DNA from 2 places in the Paenibacillus sp. BIHB 4019 genome. Region 1 is predicted to be linked to the other one. Evidence: predicted binding sites of a transcription regulator. Region 1 holds the regulator's gene; the other holds the start of a gene.

The links. Region 1 encodes LexA, which represses DNA repair genes until DNA is damaged. Its sites were predicted from a motif close to CGAACATATGTTCG; they were not measured.
Region 2: the regulator LexA is predicted to act here: its motif matches at 7,411-7,424, upstream of recA (recombinase RecA).

The regions. Positions count from the first base shown of each region.
Region 1 is NZ_CP016808.1:5,470,740-5,479,857, forward strand. It holds gene BBD42_RS23880 (accessory gene regulator B family protein) at 1-50, shown strand, start outside; gene BBD42_RS23885 (dipeptidyl aminopeptidase) at 167-532, shown strand; gene BBD42_RS23890 (restriction endonuclease) at 1,125-1,874, shown strand; gene lexA (transcriptional repressor LexA) at 1,996-2,616, opposite strand; gene BBD42_RS23900 (LysM peptidoglycan-binding domain-containing protein) at 2,852-3,232, shown strand; gene BBD42_RS23905 (DUF896 domain-containing protein) at 3,483-3,686, shown strand; gene BBD42_RS23910 (aldo/keto reductase) at 3,718-4,704, shown strand; gene BBD42_RS23915 (hypothetical protein) at 4,811-5,317, shown strand; gene BBD42_RS23920 (HAD family hydrolase) at 5,342-6,127, shown strand; gene BBD42_RS23925 (1,2-dihydroxy-3-keto-5-methylthiopentene dioxygenase) at 6,243-6,785, opposite strand; gene metH (methionine synthase) at 6,966-9,118, shown strand, end outside.
Region 2 is NZ_CP016808.1:6,148,921-6,158,038, forward strand. It holds gene miaB (tRNA (N6-isopentenyl adenosine(37)-C2)-methylthiotransferase MiaB) at 1-1,433, opposite strand, end outside; gene BBD42_RS26575 (phosphate propanoyltransferase) at 1,691-2,266, opposite strand; gene BBD42_RS26580 (stage V sporulation protein S) at 2,486-2,746, opposite strand; gene BBD42_RS26585 (TIGR00282 family metallophosphoesterase) at 2,886-3,680, opposite strand; gene rny (ribonuclease Y) at 3,758-5,299, opposite strand; gene BBD42_RS26595 (RecX family transcriptional regulator) at 5,531-6,160, opposite strand; gene recA (recombinase RecA) at 6,280-7,341, opposite strand; gene BBD42_RS26605 (competence/damage-inducible protein A) at 7,602-8,849, opposite strand; gene pgsA (CDP-diacylglycerol--glycerol-3-phosphate 3-phosphatidyltransferase) at 8,992-9,118, opposite strand, start outside.

The sequences.
Region 1 (9,118 bases):
TTCAACAGATTGGGGGTGTAAAAGGGAATGAAACAGAAATTAGCGCGTAAATTCTCGAAAATCCTATCTAAAGAAGCGGAGAAATCTGCAGAAGGAAAAAAACAAAAAATTTTCCTCGGAAGCCAACCGGTACCGAAGGAATTGAAGTAGCGTGAGTCTTATGGATATGACAACAGAGATTTTGGGACAGCGGGTATACGGGGACGTAATAAATGGGGAGCAATTTGATACTTTCATTTTGTCTGAGGTCATGCTGATTGATGTCTTCAAACCTAAGAAAAACTATGTCGTACCGCGTTTTTACACAGTAAAAGGAATCTTTACAGTAATTCTAACGCTTGATGCTTGCAAACAAATATTTATACCTTTAGGTTTTAAGTCATTAGATAGCAACATTCTTGTCAACATCGACCACATTAATTATGTAAAGGTCGAGAGATTTGGAAACACCGCTTTTTTTGAAGGTGGAGTCACTGCAAATGTAATTGGTCGGAAACTTCATTTGGTGGAACATTTAATAAAAAATGACTGATTCCTATAGGTTAGGAATCAGTCATTTTTTCAGATTAAAAATTATACAAGGTAATATGGACTTCGTCAAGAAATTTCCGTCCTAGGATGGAAATTAAATGTCTATTCGACAATTTCCGACATTGTGACGATATCTCCTGTGATACAATAAAAATGTAAAACAGAGGGAAACAATATCATTATAGAGACAGACAGATATTAAAGCAGGAATGATCGAGTTAAAGACAGCGAGGAGTTAAAGCTGCATTGATTTTCGTCTCACAGTAGAGAGAAGTGTAACTATTTTTACTTGGCTTATACTGTTGAATTCGGATTGATTGTGCAATTCCTCGCTGATTTCGATCAGCTTCCCTGACATCGAATGAATGAGTTAACAATAATATTGTAAGATAACCAATGGAAAAATCAGATAAGGGCTGACATGGACATTACTGATGTAGTAATCAGTAATGATTTGTGTCGGTCCTTTTATATTCAGTAAGAAAAAGTAAAGTGAGTAGACTGGAGGTTTTTATATTTTTTATTATTAGGTATAAATTCCTATTATATTTTCCGATATAAGGTATATTATATTGAGCAAAGGGGATCTAAATATGGCAAAACGTAGAAGGAAGAAAGAGGAGTTGGACCCGGTACAAGCATTTGTGCTGCTTCTTATGTTGGGTGCAGGTTTTGGGGCGTACAAGCTTACAAATTCTTTTATTTTTGCGGGTGTGGCATTTGGTGCGGTTATGTTGTTGTATGCAATTGTAGCGATATCAATTGCTCGCAAACGCAATGAACGCCTTAAGCGTTCCGGTATTGCAGAAATTGATAAGATGGAGGGCCGACAGTTCGAGAAGTATCTTGGACATCTTTTAGAGGCTCATGGCTACAAGGTAACGGTGACGAAGGCAGCAGGAGATTTCGGGGCAGATCTTGTTATAGCAAAAGGCGCACAAAGGGTGGTCGTTCAAGCTAAACGTTATAGTAATAATGTCGGGATTAAGGCTGTTCAAGAAGCACAGGCTTCTATCGCACATTATTCGGCAAGTGAGGCATGGGTCATTTCCAACAGTGGATATACAGAAGCTGCAGTCACATTAACAAAATCAAATGCCGTTCGGCTTATAGATCGAGCAGAGCTCATTGAAATGATTTTGAAGATCAATGCTGATAGATCAATTCCAACACCACATACCAACACAGAACAAAACAATACAGAGAAAATAATTATGAAGCAAATAAAAAATGAAGTAGCATGTGCAAAATGTGGCCAGCTATTAGTCCGTCGTAAAAGTGCGCGTGGGGAGTTTTTGGGTTGTTCAAGCTTTCCTAAATGTCGACATACCGAGGCAGTTTGAGGAGGGAGACCGAGAGCTGGAAAAAATCCTCTGCCTAAATTAAAAAGCTGCATCCAACCCGTTTCTAGTGCGGGAAAGGATGCAGCTTTATTCTTGTATGAAGGGTATGAAATTTCAACGATTAATGAAAATCACGGAACAAGCCGATGACTTTGCCTAAAATCGTAACGTTCTTCAGGCGGATAGGTTCCATGGTTACATTTTCCGGTTGGAGACGGATATGATCCTTCTCGCGGTAAAAGGTTTTGACTGTTGCTTCATCGTTCTCAGTCATGGCGACCACAATATCACCGTTAGTAGCGGTCTGCTGCTGGCGTACAATAACATAGTCGCCGTTATGTATGCCGGCTTCAATCATGCTCTCGCCAATGACATTAAGGATGAATACATCATCATCTCCTACGTAATGGGAAGAGATGGGGAAATATTCTTCAATATTCTCAGTAGCGGTAATCGGCACACCTGCAGTAACTTTACCTACGATTGGTACATGGGTAACAGCAGGACGGATAATTCCGTCGACATCTTCCTGATCCAAAATCTCGATAGCGCGAGGTTTAGTCGGATCGCGGCGGATAAGCCCTTTCTTCTCCAGACGGTCCAGATGACCGTGTACAGTCGAGCTTGAAGCAAGTCCAACTGCTTCTCCAATTTCACGTACGGAAGGCGGATAACCCTTCTCGCGAACTTCGTTCTTTATAAATTCCAGGATCGACTGCTGGCGATTGGAAGCTTTGGACAACACGATCACTCCAGTTCACGCACTCCATGATGAGTGCGACATGAATTTTGATTGAAACTTTGATCCATGCACTTCATTCGAAGTGCAATATGAGTATTTATTTCTCAAATTATAACATGGAACCGCCGTTCGTACAAACATAAGTTCCTAAAAACAAAAGTTCGCATTGTCTGTTGACCGCAAACAAATGTTCGTGTTAATATCGAAACAGAACAAACGTTTGGGAGTGAGGGCAATGATCATTTATCCAGAATCCTATCAATCTATTTTCTCAGAGAAAGCGCCTGTTAAGGCGGCAAAGATGAAATGGCAAATCAGCATGGCTGGATTTAGCAGCTATGCTTTGAAGTTGGCGGTGTGTCTGGCTCTGTTTATTGTATTGTTTTCTGGTTTTTTATTGGTGCGCACAGAAGCTTCAGTGAATCATGTTGCGCCAGCGGCTGCTGGAGAGCAGACAGTAGTGGTTGCGCAAGGCGATACATTATGGGAGCTTGCACGTAAATACTCGGACAGTTCGGATGATATACGCTGGTCCGTTTATCAAATTCGGGAACGCAACCAGCTGTCGTCGCCAGATATATGGCCTGGGCAGAAGCTGGTCATTCCTTCTCCGTAGCTTCATTAAGAAGCATGCCTCTATAATATACGCAAGCTGTTTGCATGACGGAAATCATGTAGCTGTCCTTCGGAACTTTTGAAGCGTGAATACTCGACCTAAATACAGAATAGATCGGAACAATGATAGCATTATCGTTGTACGATCTATTCTGTATTTAATTATAGCCCCGTTTTCTTGACAACTGCGTATTGGTAATGTCAAAGTAGAAAGAGTTTGGGAAAAGTACAGCAAGTGAGGTGAGCAATCAATGGAAGAGCTTATTGCCAGAATTAATGAATTATCCCGTAAAAATAAAACAGTCGGTTTGACGCCCGAGGAACTGACGGAACGGGCTGAACTGCGCAGTAAATATATGGAGCAGTTTAAAAGCAATTTTCGCCAACAGCTTGATACGATTAAATTCGTAGAAGATGAAGAGAGCGAAGCGGGAGACGAGAAGCCACAGCATTAATTATTTTAATGGGAGAGGCGGTCATCATTTTATGAAATACCAACTGCTTGGACGTAGTGGACTAGCTGTTTCTGAACTTTGTCTTGGAACGATGACATTTGGCAATACAACGAATGAGCAGGATTCGCTTGAGATGATCAATCGTTTTGTGGAGTGCGGCGGCAATTTTCTCGATACAGCGAACGTTTATGTAAGCGGACGCTCTGAAGAGATCGTCGGAAAAGCGATTCAAGGCCGTCGTTCTGAGATGGTCGTTGCTACGAAAGTTAGGATGACAACATCTTCTGATATTAATGGAGTAGGGCTGTCCCGCAAGCATATTATGGACGGCGTGGAAGCGAGCCTCAAGCGACTGCAAACCGATTACATTGACTTGTATCAGGTTCATTTATGGGATCATGCTACGCCGATTGAAGAGACGCTGCGGACGCTCGATGATCTTGTCACATCAGGCAAGGTGCGTTATATCGGCTGTTCTAACTTTTTTGCATGGCAGCTTATGAAATCTTTGGCTTGGAGCGATGCTAATCGGTATGTGCGCTTTGTTTCGCTGCAGCCTCAATATAGTCTCGTCAGCCGCCAGATGGATCGTGAAATGATGTCGCTTTGCTTAGAAGAAAACGTTGGTGTTATTCCATGGGCTCCGCTTGGCGGCGGTTTTCTGACAGGCAGGTATGATCGCACAGAGCCGACAGAGGGCAGATTGACAAGCAAAGTAGGCGAAAGTGCTTGGGCAAACCGGGCAAATGAGCAGAACTTTGCTGTTTTGGATGCTGTAATAGCAGCTGCCAAGGAGCTTGATAAAACACCTGCTCAAGTTTCACTGAATTGGCTGCTGCAAAGGGAAGGAATCACATCCCCAATCTTTGGAGCTAGCACGCTTGCGCAATATGAGGATAATATGGGAGCTGTCGGCTGGACGATGCCTGAAGAGATATGGAATCGTCTGGACGAGGTCAGCGCGCTTGCCGAAGACTATCCGAATCGTTTTATTGCAAAATTCAAACGCCCGTTTTAACGAATTACGATGAAACCTGGAGATATACGGTGTCAGCCTGCATCACTTGTCAGACTTGATTTATTAAGCGTGATTTTGTGTTGCAGCATAATAAGGAGGAACGACTTTGTCACGTACATGGGAGCGCAAGGTGCGCCGAAACACGAATCAAATTAACAAAAATCGCAAAAAACAAGGCGGCCCAAGCTTTAAGCCAGCTGGACCCCAATCCGATCGTTTTGTTGGCCGCAGCTATATTGCGCCGATTTTGCTCCTGCTGTTTATTGCCATGTACGTTATACTTGCCCAAATGGACCCGCAATTTAAATTCGATACCTTGCTAGGTGTGACAATTGGCTGCTATGTATTTCTGGCAATTGTATTTTTCCTGCGGCGCCCGTATATTACAATCGGTAAAAACTATGTTCAAACGCGCAAGATGACTGGCGACAAGCGTCTAGGTGCAGAAGCGATCAAGACGATTCGCGTACAGCCTGGCTATGTGTCGATTGAACCGCAAAAAGGATCGACATGGGCTTTTTCGCGAGTATTTCATCGTTATCCAACGGATGAAATCAGCGCAAGGTTAGAGCAATTTGCCAAAGAAAACGGCATAACATACGAACAAAAATAAAACGACCAGGAGCGTCAGTGAACAATGGCAAAGCTAGCGGTATTATTTGATTTGGATGACACACTGCTATGGGATGACCGTAGTGTAAAAGAAGCATTTGATGCGACCTGTCAAGCAGGTGCGGAAGCAGCGGGCGTAGATGCGGTAGAGCTGGAGGAAGCTGTTCGCAAGGAAGCTCGCAGCTTATATGAATCGTATGAAACATTCCCTTTCACGAAAATGATCGGAATAAATCCTTTCGAAGGCCTATGGGCTAACTTCCGTGAGGGAGAGCAGGAGGAGTTCAGAAAGCTGGAGCAGCTTGCACCCGCTTATCGTCGTGAAGCATGGACGAAAGGGCTAAAAGCGCTGGGAGTAGACAATCAAGAGCTTGGCGCCAGACTGGCCGAGCAGTTTCCAGCAGAGCGCAGAGCGCGCCCGATTGTATATGATGAAACGTTTCGATTGCTAGATGCGCTAAAAGGCAAGTATAAGCTGCTGCTGCTAACGAACGGCTCACCGGATTTGCAGCAGGAGAAGCTTACAGGCGTTCCACAGCTTGCGCCTTATTTTGACCACATCATTATTTCTGGCGCTTTCGGAGAAGGCAAGCCGGCCGCTTCGATTTTCCGCCATGCGCTGGAACGCCTTGGTATTGAACCGGAGCAGGGCATAATGGTTGGGGACAAACTGACAACGGATATTTTAGGTGCAAATACCATTGGTATGGATTCGGTATGGATTAATCGCCATGGCGCTGTTCGGTCGGATGAAATTGTGCCTACATATGAAATTAAGCATTTAGAGGAATTGCTGCCGCTGCTGGGATAGTCGCGCGTATACTCGCGCCATTACTGCTGCAAAAGCATAAGAAGAAGCCCCTTGGTCCATTGGAAATGGCTCAAGGGGCTTCTCTGTATAATGACGCAAATCAATGAAGGAACGATCAAGCTTTAGTGAAAGCAGGGTCTTCGAACGGGTGGGCAATCCAGCCTTCAGTTTCAATAAACAGGCGAACAGCAACGATTTGACGGTTGTCCATCAACGTGAAGAAGTGAGGAATTGTTTCTGGAACCGAAATAACGTCTCCCGCTTCCAGCTCAACGTCGAAATAACCGACTTCTTCGCTGCCTTTAATAATAAAGATGCCGCGTCCGGCTGTAATCGCCCGCACTTCATCTTCCGTGTGCGTATGCACTTGCTCAAAACGTTTTAGAATATCATCAAGACCTGGGGTAGCATCTGAAAGGGCAACGATATCCCATGTTTTGTAACCGCGACGTTCGGCAAGCTCGCGAATTTCAACATCGTAAGTAGCGAGAATTTCCGCTTTCTCTTCATCGGATAATACAAATTTATCTTGCAGATGGCCTGGCAACTTGCTAGCATCCCAGTGTTCATAAAGCACTTCTTGGCTTTCTAAAAACGCGCGAACGTTCTGCTCGCCAGATATTCTTTCCTCAGTATTGCGAATTCTAATCTCAGCCATCACAATTCCCTCTTTTCCTATTGAAATTAAATGTTATATTAAATATATAATGATTATAATGCAAAAACAAGCGATTGTCGATTGCAATTGCTTTTCACATTGCGTCGATTCTGTTAAACTGAACTTTAGTGATTTTCACAGGAAGGGTGCACATAATTGTCGAAACCAACCATACAAGAAATGATGCAAAAGCGGATATTGATTTTGGACGGCGCAATGGGAACGATGATTCAGCAAGCCGATCTTACCGAGGATGATTTTGGCGGTGAGGATATGGATGGCTGTAATGAAATACTCGTGTTGACGCGTCCTGATGTCATCCGTACTATACATGAACAATATTTAGAGGCAGGCACGGACATTTTGGAAACGAATACGTTCGGAGCAACGAGCGTCGTGCTGGCTGAATACGATATACCGGAGAAGGCGCGCGAAATCAACCTGGCAGCGGCGAAAATTGCTCGTGAAGCGGCGGATAAATATTCGACGCCGGAGCATCCGCGTTATGTGGCAGGAGCGCTTGGACCGACGACGAAGACGCTTTCTGTAACAGGCGGGGTTACTTTTGAAGAGCTTGTCGACAGCTACTACGAGCAGGTCATTGCGCTCATGGAAGCAGATGTAGATGCGCTGCTTCTGGAAACCTCCCAGGATACACTTAATGTAAAAGCGGGCAGCATCGGCATTCGCAATGCGTTTGTGACGATGGGCCGTGAGCTTCCGATTATGATTTCGGGAACGATTGAGCCTATGGGAACGACGCTGGCGGGCCAAAGCATTGAATCGTTTTATATTTCACTGGAGCATTTGAAGCCAATATCCATGGGGCTAAACTGTGCGACGGGTCCTGAGTTTATGCGTGACCATATTCGTACGCTTAGCGAAATTGCCAATTCGGCAGTAAGCTGTTATCCGAACGCGGGCTTGCCGGATGAGAACGGTAATTATCATGAGTCGCCGGAATCGCTAGCGAAAAAAATGTCTGCTTTTGCCGAGCAGGGCTGGCTCAACATTGCTGGCGGCTGCTGCGGTACGACGCCGGACCATATCCGCGCACTGGTCGAGACGATGGCGAAGTATCCGCCGCGTACCAAATATGGCGAGCATCCTGCAGCTGTTTCCGGCATTGACACCGTCTATATTGAGCCGGAAAACCGCCCAATTATGATCGGAGAGCGCACGAACATTTCCGGCTCGCGGAAGTTCAAGCGCCTGATTAAAGAAGAGAAATTTGACGAAGCTTCGGAAATTGCCAGAGCGCAAGTAAAAGGCGGAGCCCATGTCATTGACATCAACTTGCAGGATACGGACATTGATGAAGCGTACGCCGTTCATAATTTTTTACCGCAAGTCGTCAAAAAGATTAAAGTGCCGCTCATGCTCGATTCAACCTACGATCATATTATTGAGCTGGGCCTTAAATATTCGCAAGGAAAAGCGATCATTAACTCCATCAATCTGGAGGATGGCGAAGCCAAGTTTGAAAAGATTCTTCCGCTTATCCATCAATATGGCGCAGCTGTCGTCATGATACTAATTGATGAGCGCGGTCAGGCGGTTAGCCGTGAAGCGAAGCTCGAAGTGGCAGAGCGTTCCTACCGTTTGCTAGTTGATAAGTATGGCATGAACCCGGAGGATATCATTTTTGACCCGAATATGTTCCCGGTTGGCTCTGGTGACCCGCAATATATTGGCTCCGCAGTGGAGACGATTGAGGGGATTAAACTAATCAAAGAAAAATATCCGCTTGCCAAAACGATTCTAGGCCTCAGCAACATTTCCTTCGGTTTGCCAGACGCGGGCCGCGAAGTATTGAACTCGGTTTATTTGTACCATTGTACAAAAGCAGGACTTGATTATGCGATTGTAAATACCGAAAAGCTGGAGCGTTACGCTTCGATTCCTGAAGAGGAGCGCAGACTTGCTGAGGAATTGATTTTTAATACGACAGACGAGACGCTGGCTGCTTTCGTTGCCGCCTTCCGCGAGAAGAAAGTGGTCAAGAAAGAGAAAATCTCCAACCTGACGCTGGAGGAAAGACTCGGTTCTTATGTCGTTGAAGGCACGAAGGAAGGACTAATTCCTGATCTGGATTTGGCGCTTGCCAAATATACGGCGCTGGAGGTCATTAATGGACCGCTCATGCGGGGGATGGAAGAGGTCGGCAGACTGTTTAATAATAATGAGCTTATTGTGGCGGAGGTACTGCAAAGCGCAGAAGTCATGAAAGCTTCGGTTGCTCATTTGGAGCAGTTTATGGAGAAGGATGAATCGTCCGTAAAAGGGAAAATTATATTGGCGACGGTAAAAGGCGACGTGCATGACATCGGCAA
Region 2 (9,118 bases), 680 kb from region 1:
ACATTTGCGTTATTTTTGCTCTCACCTTCAATCAGCACCTCGATTGTCGTGCCAATCATCCGTTCATGACTCTCCAGGCTCATCTGCTTCAGCAAATCATTAAGACGCTGCAGCCGACGTTTCTTGACATCAAGTGGAACATTATCCTCCATACCGGCAGCTGGCGTGCCCTCACGCGGCGAGTAGATGAAGGTGTAGGCTGAATCAAAGCCCACCTCGCGAACGAGCGAGAGCGTATCCTCGAACTGCTCATCCGTCTCGCCAGGGAACCCGACGATAATATCAGAGGTCAGCATAGCATCCGGGATAGCCGCCTTAATTTTACCCACAAGCTCTAAATACATTTCACGCGAATATTTCCGGCTCATCCGTTTAAGCACTTCCGTGCTGCCCGATTGAACAGGCAGATGAATATGCTCGACCAGATTGCCCCGCTGCGCCAGCACCTCAATGAGATGATCATCAAAATCTCTAGGATGGCTCGTTGTAAAACGAACACGCGGAATGTCGATTTTAGACATATCGTTCATGAGGTCGCCAAAGCGATACGCTATATCTTCAAAATCTTTGCCGTAAGCGTTCACGTTTTGCCCAAGCAGCGTCACTTCCTTGAAGCCCTGTCTTGCCAGCTCCCTTACTTCGGCAATGACGTCCTCCGGACGGCGGCTGCGTTCCTTGCCTCTTGTATAAGGCACAATGCAGTAAGTGCAAAATTTATCACACCCATACATAATGTTAACCCAAGCCCGCATGCCTTCACGTTTCTTCGGCATGTTCTCGATAATGTCGCCTTCTTTGGACCACACCTCGACAACCATCTCTTTGCTGAAATAGGCATTTTGCAGCAGGAACGGCAAACGGTGAATGTTATGGGTACCGAAAATCATATCGACGAAGGAATGTTTTTGCAAAATACGTCCGACAACCGATTCCTCCTGCGACATGCAGCCGCATACACCGAGCAGCAAGCCCGGCTTCTGCTGCTTCAGCACCTTAAGATGCCCGAGCTCCCCGAACACTTTATCCTCGGCATTTTCCCGGATTGCACATGTATTCAGCAGCACCACATCCGCTTCAGTCCGATCCTCCGTCGCCGTATAGCCCATTTCCTCGAACATGCCCTTCATAACTTCCGTGTCATGCTCATTCATTTGGCAGCCGTACGTTTGAATCAAATAAAACTTGCCTTTGCCCAGCGTCCGGAATTCCTCCGGTATGGAAAAATCGTAATGAACCTCTATATCCTCTTTGCCCCGTTTTTTCTCTTCCATGTGGTTCGGAGCAGCATTGATTTGAATATTGCGTCCTTTAATTCGATAGGTGATTTTGCCGTCTTCCTCGCTAAGCACCTTCGCATCAGAGAAATCAAAATATTTCGAGTAATCCCTATCTTTATTAGCGGCTTTCAAATCCGCTGAATTCCCCTTTGTCATGCTTTAGTCACATCCTTATATCCTTGTGCTCACCCGTGTTTAAACATCAATAAGAAATTATAACACATATAAGTCCATCGAATCCATTACTGTTGCTGCTAATGCTCTATTTTTTCCAACAAATCTTGAAAACGCCTTCTTATTTGCTTGAAAAAATCAAAAAAACGGATAGCAGCGAAGGAGCTGCTATCCGTTTCAAAAAAATGAGAAGATCCCAGTACAGCTGCTTCACAAGCTGTATCTTGGAAAAAGGATGATTAGCCGACAATTTCAGCTGTATCACCGTTTTTAATGCCAGCAGCATTCGCTTCATCCGTATCAATATGCATGTCCAATGCGAAATCTGGGGATACACGGGCGATCACTTCCTCAAATACGACGCCACGATCTCCGCCAAAACGCACTTTCAGCTTTTGCTTGTCGGCAATGCCCCATTTTTCAGCATCGCTCGTGTGGAAATGTATGTGGCGCGCTGCAACGATAACGCCTTCCTCAATCGTCACTTCGCCAGCAGGCCCTTTCAGCGTAATGCCAGCCGAACCGCTAATATCACCGGATTCGCGAACAGGCGGGTTTACGCCAATCGAGAAAGCATCCGTGCGGGAAACTTCAAGCTGCGTCGCCTTGCGGACAGGTCCAAGAATTCTTACTTTAGGAAAAGAAGATTTCGGTCCGATTACGGCAACCGTTTCATTTGCTGCATATTGTCCTGGCTGAGAGAGAGCTTTCGCCTCCGTCAGCTCGTAGCCTTCTCCAAATAAAATCGCGACATGCTCTTGAGATAAATGAATATGGCGTGCCGATACCCCTACAGGTACTAGTTTTTGTGTCATTGCTTTTACTTCCCTTCGCTTATTGATCTGCTTTCCTTGCAACAAGGATCATGTGCCTTAACCTGCAACATGCTAGGGCAATCATAACATTTATTTGTTTTATCCCACAACAACATATGTCACTATAAAGCAAAAAACCTGCTTACGCGATTGTAGGCAGGCGTTACATATGAACATTTTTCTACATTTCTCTAACGACTTAAGGCTTCGTTTAAGCGCTTATCTAGGCTCAACAATGAGCTTAATCGCTGTCCGATCCTCGCCATCAATCACGATGTCTGTAAATGCTGGTATACAAATTAAATCCACCCCGCTGGGAGCAACAAATCCTCGCGCAATCGCAACTGCCTTAATTGCTTGATTTAGTGCACCCGCCCCGATAGCTTGTAATTCAGCGGCGCCGCGTTCACGTAAAACTCCGGCCAGCGCACCTGCAACGGAATTTGGATTGGACTTTGCTGAAACTTTTAATACATCCATAAAAATGTACCTCCTCGGGAATGATGGATGGATTCCACTACTAGCAATAGTATTCGAGAGAGGTAGAAAAATTCCTGCTTTTATTGCCGAAATTAACGAACTGTTCTGAATTATCAAAACTTTCAACAAAAAAAAGCTGCTACATGAGCAGCCAATCTTCTTCTACAAGTCTAATTTTTTGGAATTTGGTCGTTTCGCCTGTCGCATCGTCGATTTGGATCGACACGCCATGCAAATGCCATTTGCCTTCATCCACGACAAAACGTGTAGGCATTTGGGTCATAAACCGATGCAGCACCGCATTGCGCTCCATCCCCAGCACACCGTCCTTCGGACCCGTCATGCCAACATCCGTCAAGTAGGCTGTGCCGCCTGGCAAAATCGTATCGTCATTCGTCTGAACATGTGTATGTGTCCCTACAACGACAGAAGCATGACCAGCCAAATGCCAGCCCATTGCAATTTTTTCCGAAGTCGCTTCCGCATGAAAATCGACCAAAATATTTTTCGTCGTTTCATGCGCCTCCTCGATTAGCTCATCCGCTTTGCGAAACGGACAATCAATCGGCGGCAAAAACGTTCTTCCCTGCAAATTTATAATGGCAAGCTGCTTGCCGTTCGCTTTAATAATCGCCATGCCTTGTCCTGGCGTTCCTTCCGCAAAGTTCGCAGGCCTTACGATACGGGGCTCATCATCTATCCAGTCAAAAATATCTTTGTTATCCCAAGTATGATTGCCCATCGTAATCCCATGAACACCACATTCAAACAGCTCATTGACAATGTTCTTTGTAATGCCCCGGCCGGCCGCTGCATTTTCGCCGTTTACGATAATAATATGCGGGTTGTATTTCGATTTAAGCGCTGGAAGCACCTGCTTAACGGCTGCACGCCCTACACTTCCAACAATATCTCCAATAAATAATACGTTCATTGCTGCTCACTTCCTTTTACCTATTCAGACAGGAAAAGTGGCTGCAGGGCAGCCACTTTTCCGCGTTGCTATGCTGTTTACTTCGCGTATTCCACAGCCCGTGTCTCACGAATAACGGTGACTTTGATGTGGCCTGGATAATCAAGCTCACTTTCAATCTTCTTCGTAATGTCGCGAGCGAGTCGGAATGCTTCTGTATCGTCAATCTTCTCAGGCTGTACCATAACGCGTACTTCACGGCCGGCCTGGATGGCATACGATTTCTCAACACCATCGAATGACTCCGAAATATTCTCCAGCTTCTCCAGACGCTTGATGTACGTTTCGAGCGTCTCACGGCGTGCGCCTGGACGTGCTGCCGACAAGGCGTCAGCTGCACCAACCAGCATTGCGATAACCGACGTGGCTTCACAATCGCCATGGTGGGAAGCGATACTGTTAATAACAACAGGATGTTCTTTGTACTTCTTGGCTAATTCAACGCCAATCTCAACGTGCGAGCCTTCAACCTCATGGTCAAGTGCTTTACCGATGTCATGCAGCAAGCCTGCACGCTTCGCGAGAGTAATATCCTCGCCCAGCTCGGCAGCCATAAGTCCAGTCAAGTAAGCAACCTCCATGGAGTGCTTGAGCACGTTCTGACCGTAGCTTGTCCGATACTTGAGTCTTCCCAAAATCTTAATCAAGTCAGGATGCAAGCCATGCACACCCACCTCAAAAGTAGCTTGCTCACCGTATTCACGGATACGCTCGTCCACTTCCTTGCGTGATTTCTCAACCATCTCTTCAATACGAGCAGGATGGATACGTCCGTCAGCGACAAGCTTCTCAAGTGAAGTTCGGGCAATTTCACGCCGGATAGGATCGAAGCCGGACAGGATGACCGCTTCCGGTGTATCGTCGATAATAAGATCGATACCGGTCAATGTTTCCAGAGCGCGGATATTACGACCTTCGCGTCCGATAATGCGGCCTTTCATTTCCTCATTCGGTAAGGAGACGACTGATACAGTCGTTTCTGCTACGTGATCAGCCGCACAACGTTGGATAGCGAGCGATATAATATCACGTGCTTTTTTATCTGCTTCTTCTTTAGCCTGCTGCTCGATTTCCTTGATCATCTGCGCTGTCTCATGTCGTACTTCCTGTTCAACATTAGACAAAATAATCGATTTCGCACCTTCCATCGTCAAGCCGGAAATTCGCTCCAGCTCGCTAAGCTGCTGCTTATAGATGGTATCAATCTGTTCTTGGGTTTCATCGATCCGTTTCTCTTTGTTGGCAACTAATTCTTCTTTGCGTTCCAGCGCTTCTAATTTTTTATCCAACGACTCCTCTTTCTGGAGTAAACGTCTGTCCTGTCGCTGAACCTCATTACGACGTTCACGAATGTCTTTTTCAGCTTCGGTACGAAGTTTGTGGACTTCATCTTTCGCTTCCAGCACCGTTTCCTTTTTCTGCGCTTCTGCTTCTTTTTTCGCATTTTCTACGATTTGGATAGCAGCCTGCTCAGCACTGGAAATTTTGGCTTCGGCAATCGACTTTCGAATAAAATAACCAACTCCAAAGAAAATAACGCCAACAACGAGACTGATCAAGATCGTCCAAATAGGATTCATCCTCTTGTTCACCTCCTCGTTGCATTCACAAAAGCAAACGCTTGGAATGATATTTGATTTTAGTCGGTTTCCATACCGTTTTCATCTTCTAACAACTTGCCGAAAATAATCTTCTCAAATCAATTTTTGGAAGGAAAATAGATTTGATGTGGAAGGAATACAAATTCATTTTATCTTTTGGTAAAATCAATTGTCAAGCAAAAGCCCAACGTGATCTTTTTGCTTTATTGATTATGCATTCTCTTCCGCTGATTTTACTGCGGCTTTAATAATGTCTACAGGAAAGCCCCTTCGTATTAAAAAAGCTGCCAGCTTGCGTCTGCGCTCAAACGGCTCGCCTTTTATCGTTCGCCATTTTTTGGAAGCGGTAGCAATAGCTGTTTCAAGCTCCATTTCACTGTCAATTGCCGAAGTAGCGGCAAGCGCAGCTGTTTTCGACACACCCCGCTGCAGCAATTCCTGCTGAATGTAACGCCTGCCCTTCTGGCTGCTTTTCATTCGCTGAGCGGCAAATTGCATCGCATACTGTTCATCATCCACAATATGTTCCTTTTCTAAACGCTCAATGGTGTAATTTATATGATCCTCAGCAATTAGTTTCCGTTTCAGATACTGCTCTATTTGCTTGCTTGTCCGCGGCTTAAAACCCAAATAATAAACAGCCATCGCATAAGCGCGATAGCGCTCGTCCTCGCTGCCAATTTCCTCTATTTGCGCCTCTGTAAGAAGTTGTCCTTTAAACAGTGTATGGCGGATCAACAGATCCTCATGAACCGATAAAATCGGCTCTTCGCCTTCCGCGAATATAAGATAGCGGCTTCGATGCTTGCTGTCTTTCTCAACCGCTCTGATTTCAATCATAGGCCCTCCATGTTACGTTTTGCAACTAGTTATAAATGCTAAATAAAACAAGTTCGCCGTCCCTAGAAAGGAACGGCGTCATCATCACTCTTTATCCATTTCGCTACTAATTGAGCGTATTAGTCCAATTCAGACTCATCAAAATCGTCTTCGTCCTCTTCTTCTTGACCAAGCCCTGTCGCTTGAGTAGCAGTCGCTACCAAGTTGCTGGCATCACGAATTTGCTTATCAATGACGTCGGCAATATCTTCATGGTCTTTCAAAAACTGCTTAGCATTTTCCCGGCCTTGACCGAGGCGCTCGCCATTGTAAGAGAACCATGCACCGCTTTTTTGTACAATATCGAGTTCCACGCCCAAATCCACGAGCGTACCCTCTTTGGAAATGCCCTCACCGTACATAATGTCAACCTCGGCTTGCTTGAACGGCGGAGCCACTTTGTTTTTGACAACTTTAATACGTGTACGGTTACCAATCATATCATTGCCTTGCTTCAATGTCTCAATCCGGCGGACATCAAGACGTACGCTGGAATAAAATTTCAAAGCGCGTCCACCTGGTGTCGTCTCAGGGTTACCGAACATGACGCCGACTTTCTCACGCAGTTGGTTAATAAAGATCGTAATCGTCTTCGATTTGCTGATGGCTCCGGAAAGCTTGCGAAGTGCCTGTGACATTAGGCGTGCCTGCAAACCAACGTGCGAGTCACCCATATCGCCTTCGATCTCAGCCTTAGGTACAAGTGCTGCAACGGAGTCGATAACAACAATGTCAACCGCGCCACTACGAACGAGCGCTTCTGCGATTTCCAGCCCTTGCTCCCCTGTATCTGGCTGGGAAAGCAGCAATTCATCGATATTAACGCCCAGCTTGCTTGCATATAACGGATCAAGTGCATGCTCCGCATCGATAAAGGCAGCTTGTCCACCTGCACGTTGAACTTCTGCAATCGCATGAAGCGCAACGGTCGTTTTACCAGATGATTCCGGTCCATATACTTCAATAATACGTCCTCTCGGGAAACCCCCGATTCCAAGTGCGATATCTAAAGCAAGCGAGCCGCTCGGCACGACCTCCACTTGCATATGTGTTGATTCCCCTAGTTTCATGATAGAGCCCTTGCCGAATTGTTTCTCAATTTGACGCATAGCCATATCTAACGCAGCACGACGATCAGCCAATCAACTCACATCCTTCGTTATTTATAATATAATGATAACCTTTTTCCGACCCTTTGCCAAGCACTTTTTCGAACATACATTCGTTTTTTTTGTGAAGCCGACGGAAGGCATGCAACTTTTAAATAACTGTAACTAAACAAAAAAAACCGCAGCAAAGTTATCTTCGCCACGGTTCTTCCGTAAGTTGAGTTCAGTATACGCCCGTTTACAGCAAAAAGCAACAGCTTTCGCCAAATTTTGGTCGAAGAACTCTTATATAGTTAGTTTTGAATAGCAAGCCACAAACGGTACAGCAATGTTTTTACAGCGCGAACGCGAATAATCGTCCGGCTGCCGCTTAATTGCAATGGATAAACCATCGTCTCCTTGCCACGCTCGGCAATAGCTATATAAACAAGCCCTACCGGCTTGCCTTCACTCTCCGCAGGGCCAGCAACACCTGTAATAGACACGCCGAAATCGCTGTCTGCAAGCTGCTGCACCCGCTCAGCCATTAGCGCAGCTGTCGATTCGCTTATGGCGCCAGGAGCCCCTTCGCCCTCTAGCTGCGCAAGAGGTATGCCAAGCAGCGCATGCTTCATTTCATTCGTATACGTTACAACACCGCCCGTGTATTCACCACTGCTCCCAGGCACGCTCGTAATCAACTCAGCTAACAGACCGCCGCTGCAGCTCTCAGCACTAGCTAGCTTGCGTCTGCTAGCGCGAAGCAGTCTTATGACCGCCTCCTCCAGCGGAATGTCCTCTTGGGCGTATAGATGCTCTCCAATGCGTTCAATAATCTGCTCCACTGTCGCATCAATCTTGCCGTCGGCCTCTGCCTGCGTGGCCGCCTTCGTCGAAACGCGAATAGCTACCTCGCCTTCCTTCGCATAAGGAGCAATGGTCGGGTCAACCTGAGCCTCGATTAGATCGAGCAGTTTAGCCTCCAAGTTGGATTCCCCAATGCCTGCAAACTTCAGCAACCGCGAATAAAGAGGCTGCTCATGCCCGAGCAGCGTCCGCAGCCATTCCTTGCCTGGCCCGTCGATCATCGGCTTCATTTCCCGCGGAGGTCCCGGCAGCAGCATATAATGCGTGCCATCCTCCGTCAGAGCGTTGCCTACCGCAAGTCCCGCCGCATTGTGCAGCGGCACGCTGCCATCGATAGACAATGCCTGCCTGCGGTTGCTTTCAACCATATGTACGCCTCTTGAGCTGAACAGCTCTTCGATTTTATCCATGGAAGGCTTGTGCAAGGATAAACCGCGGCTCAAATAAGCAGCCAGCACATCCTTCGTCAAATCATCAAGCGTGGGTCCCAAACCGCCCGTAAACACGAGCAGGTCAGCGCGTTCTCTCGCTGTCACGATCGCTTTGCGAATACGCTCAGGGTTATCCCCGACTACGGTTTGAAAATAAACATCAATGCCTAGCGCGGCCAGCTCTTGGGACAAATACTGTGCATTTGTATTTACAATCTGTCCGAGCAGCAATTCTGTACCTACTGCAATAATTTCTGCTTTCATGCTATTCATCCTCCTTTAGGTAATGGCAGCGCCATTTCGCGATAAAATATAAGCCCATTATAAATGCTTATATTTTAAGCAAAAGCATCCTTCCCGAAACAGGAAAGATGCTCTTCAAAAAACGGCAAAGCGCGTTTCATCGTTATTCAACCGGTATTAGATGTTTATTTTTCACAAAATAATCAATTCCGGAATAAAGCGTAATCGCAACTGCGACCCAGCTTGCAATCAAATCAAATGGAAATGAGATGAAGGCAAATGGGAAATTG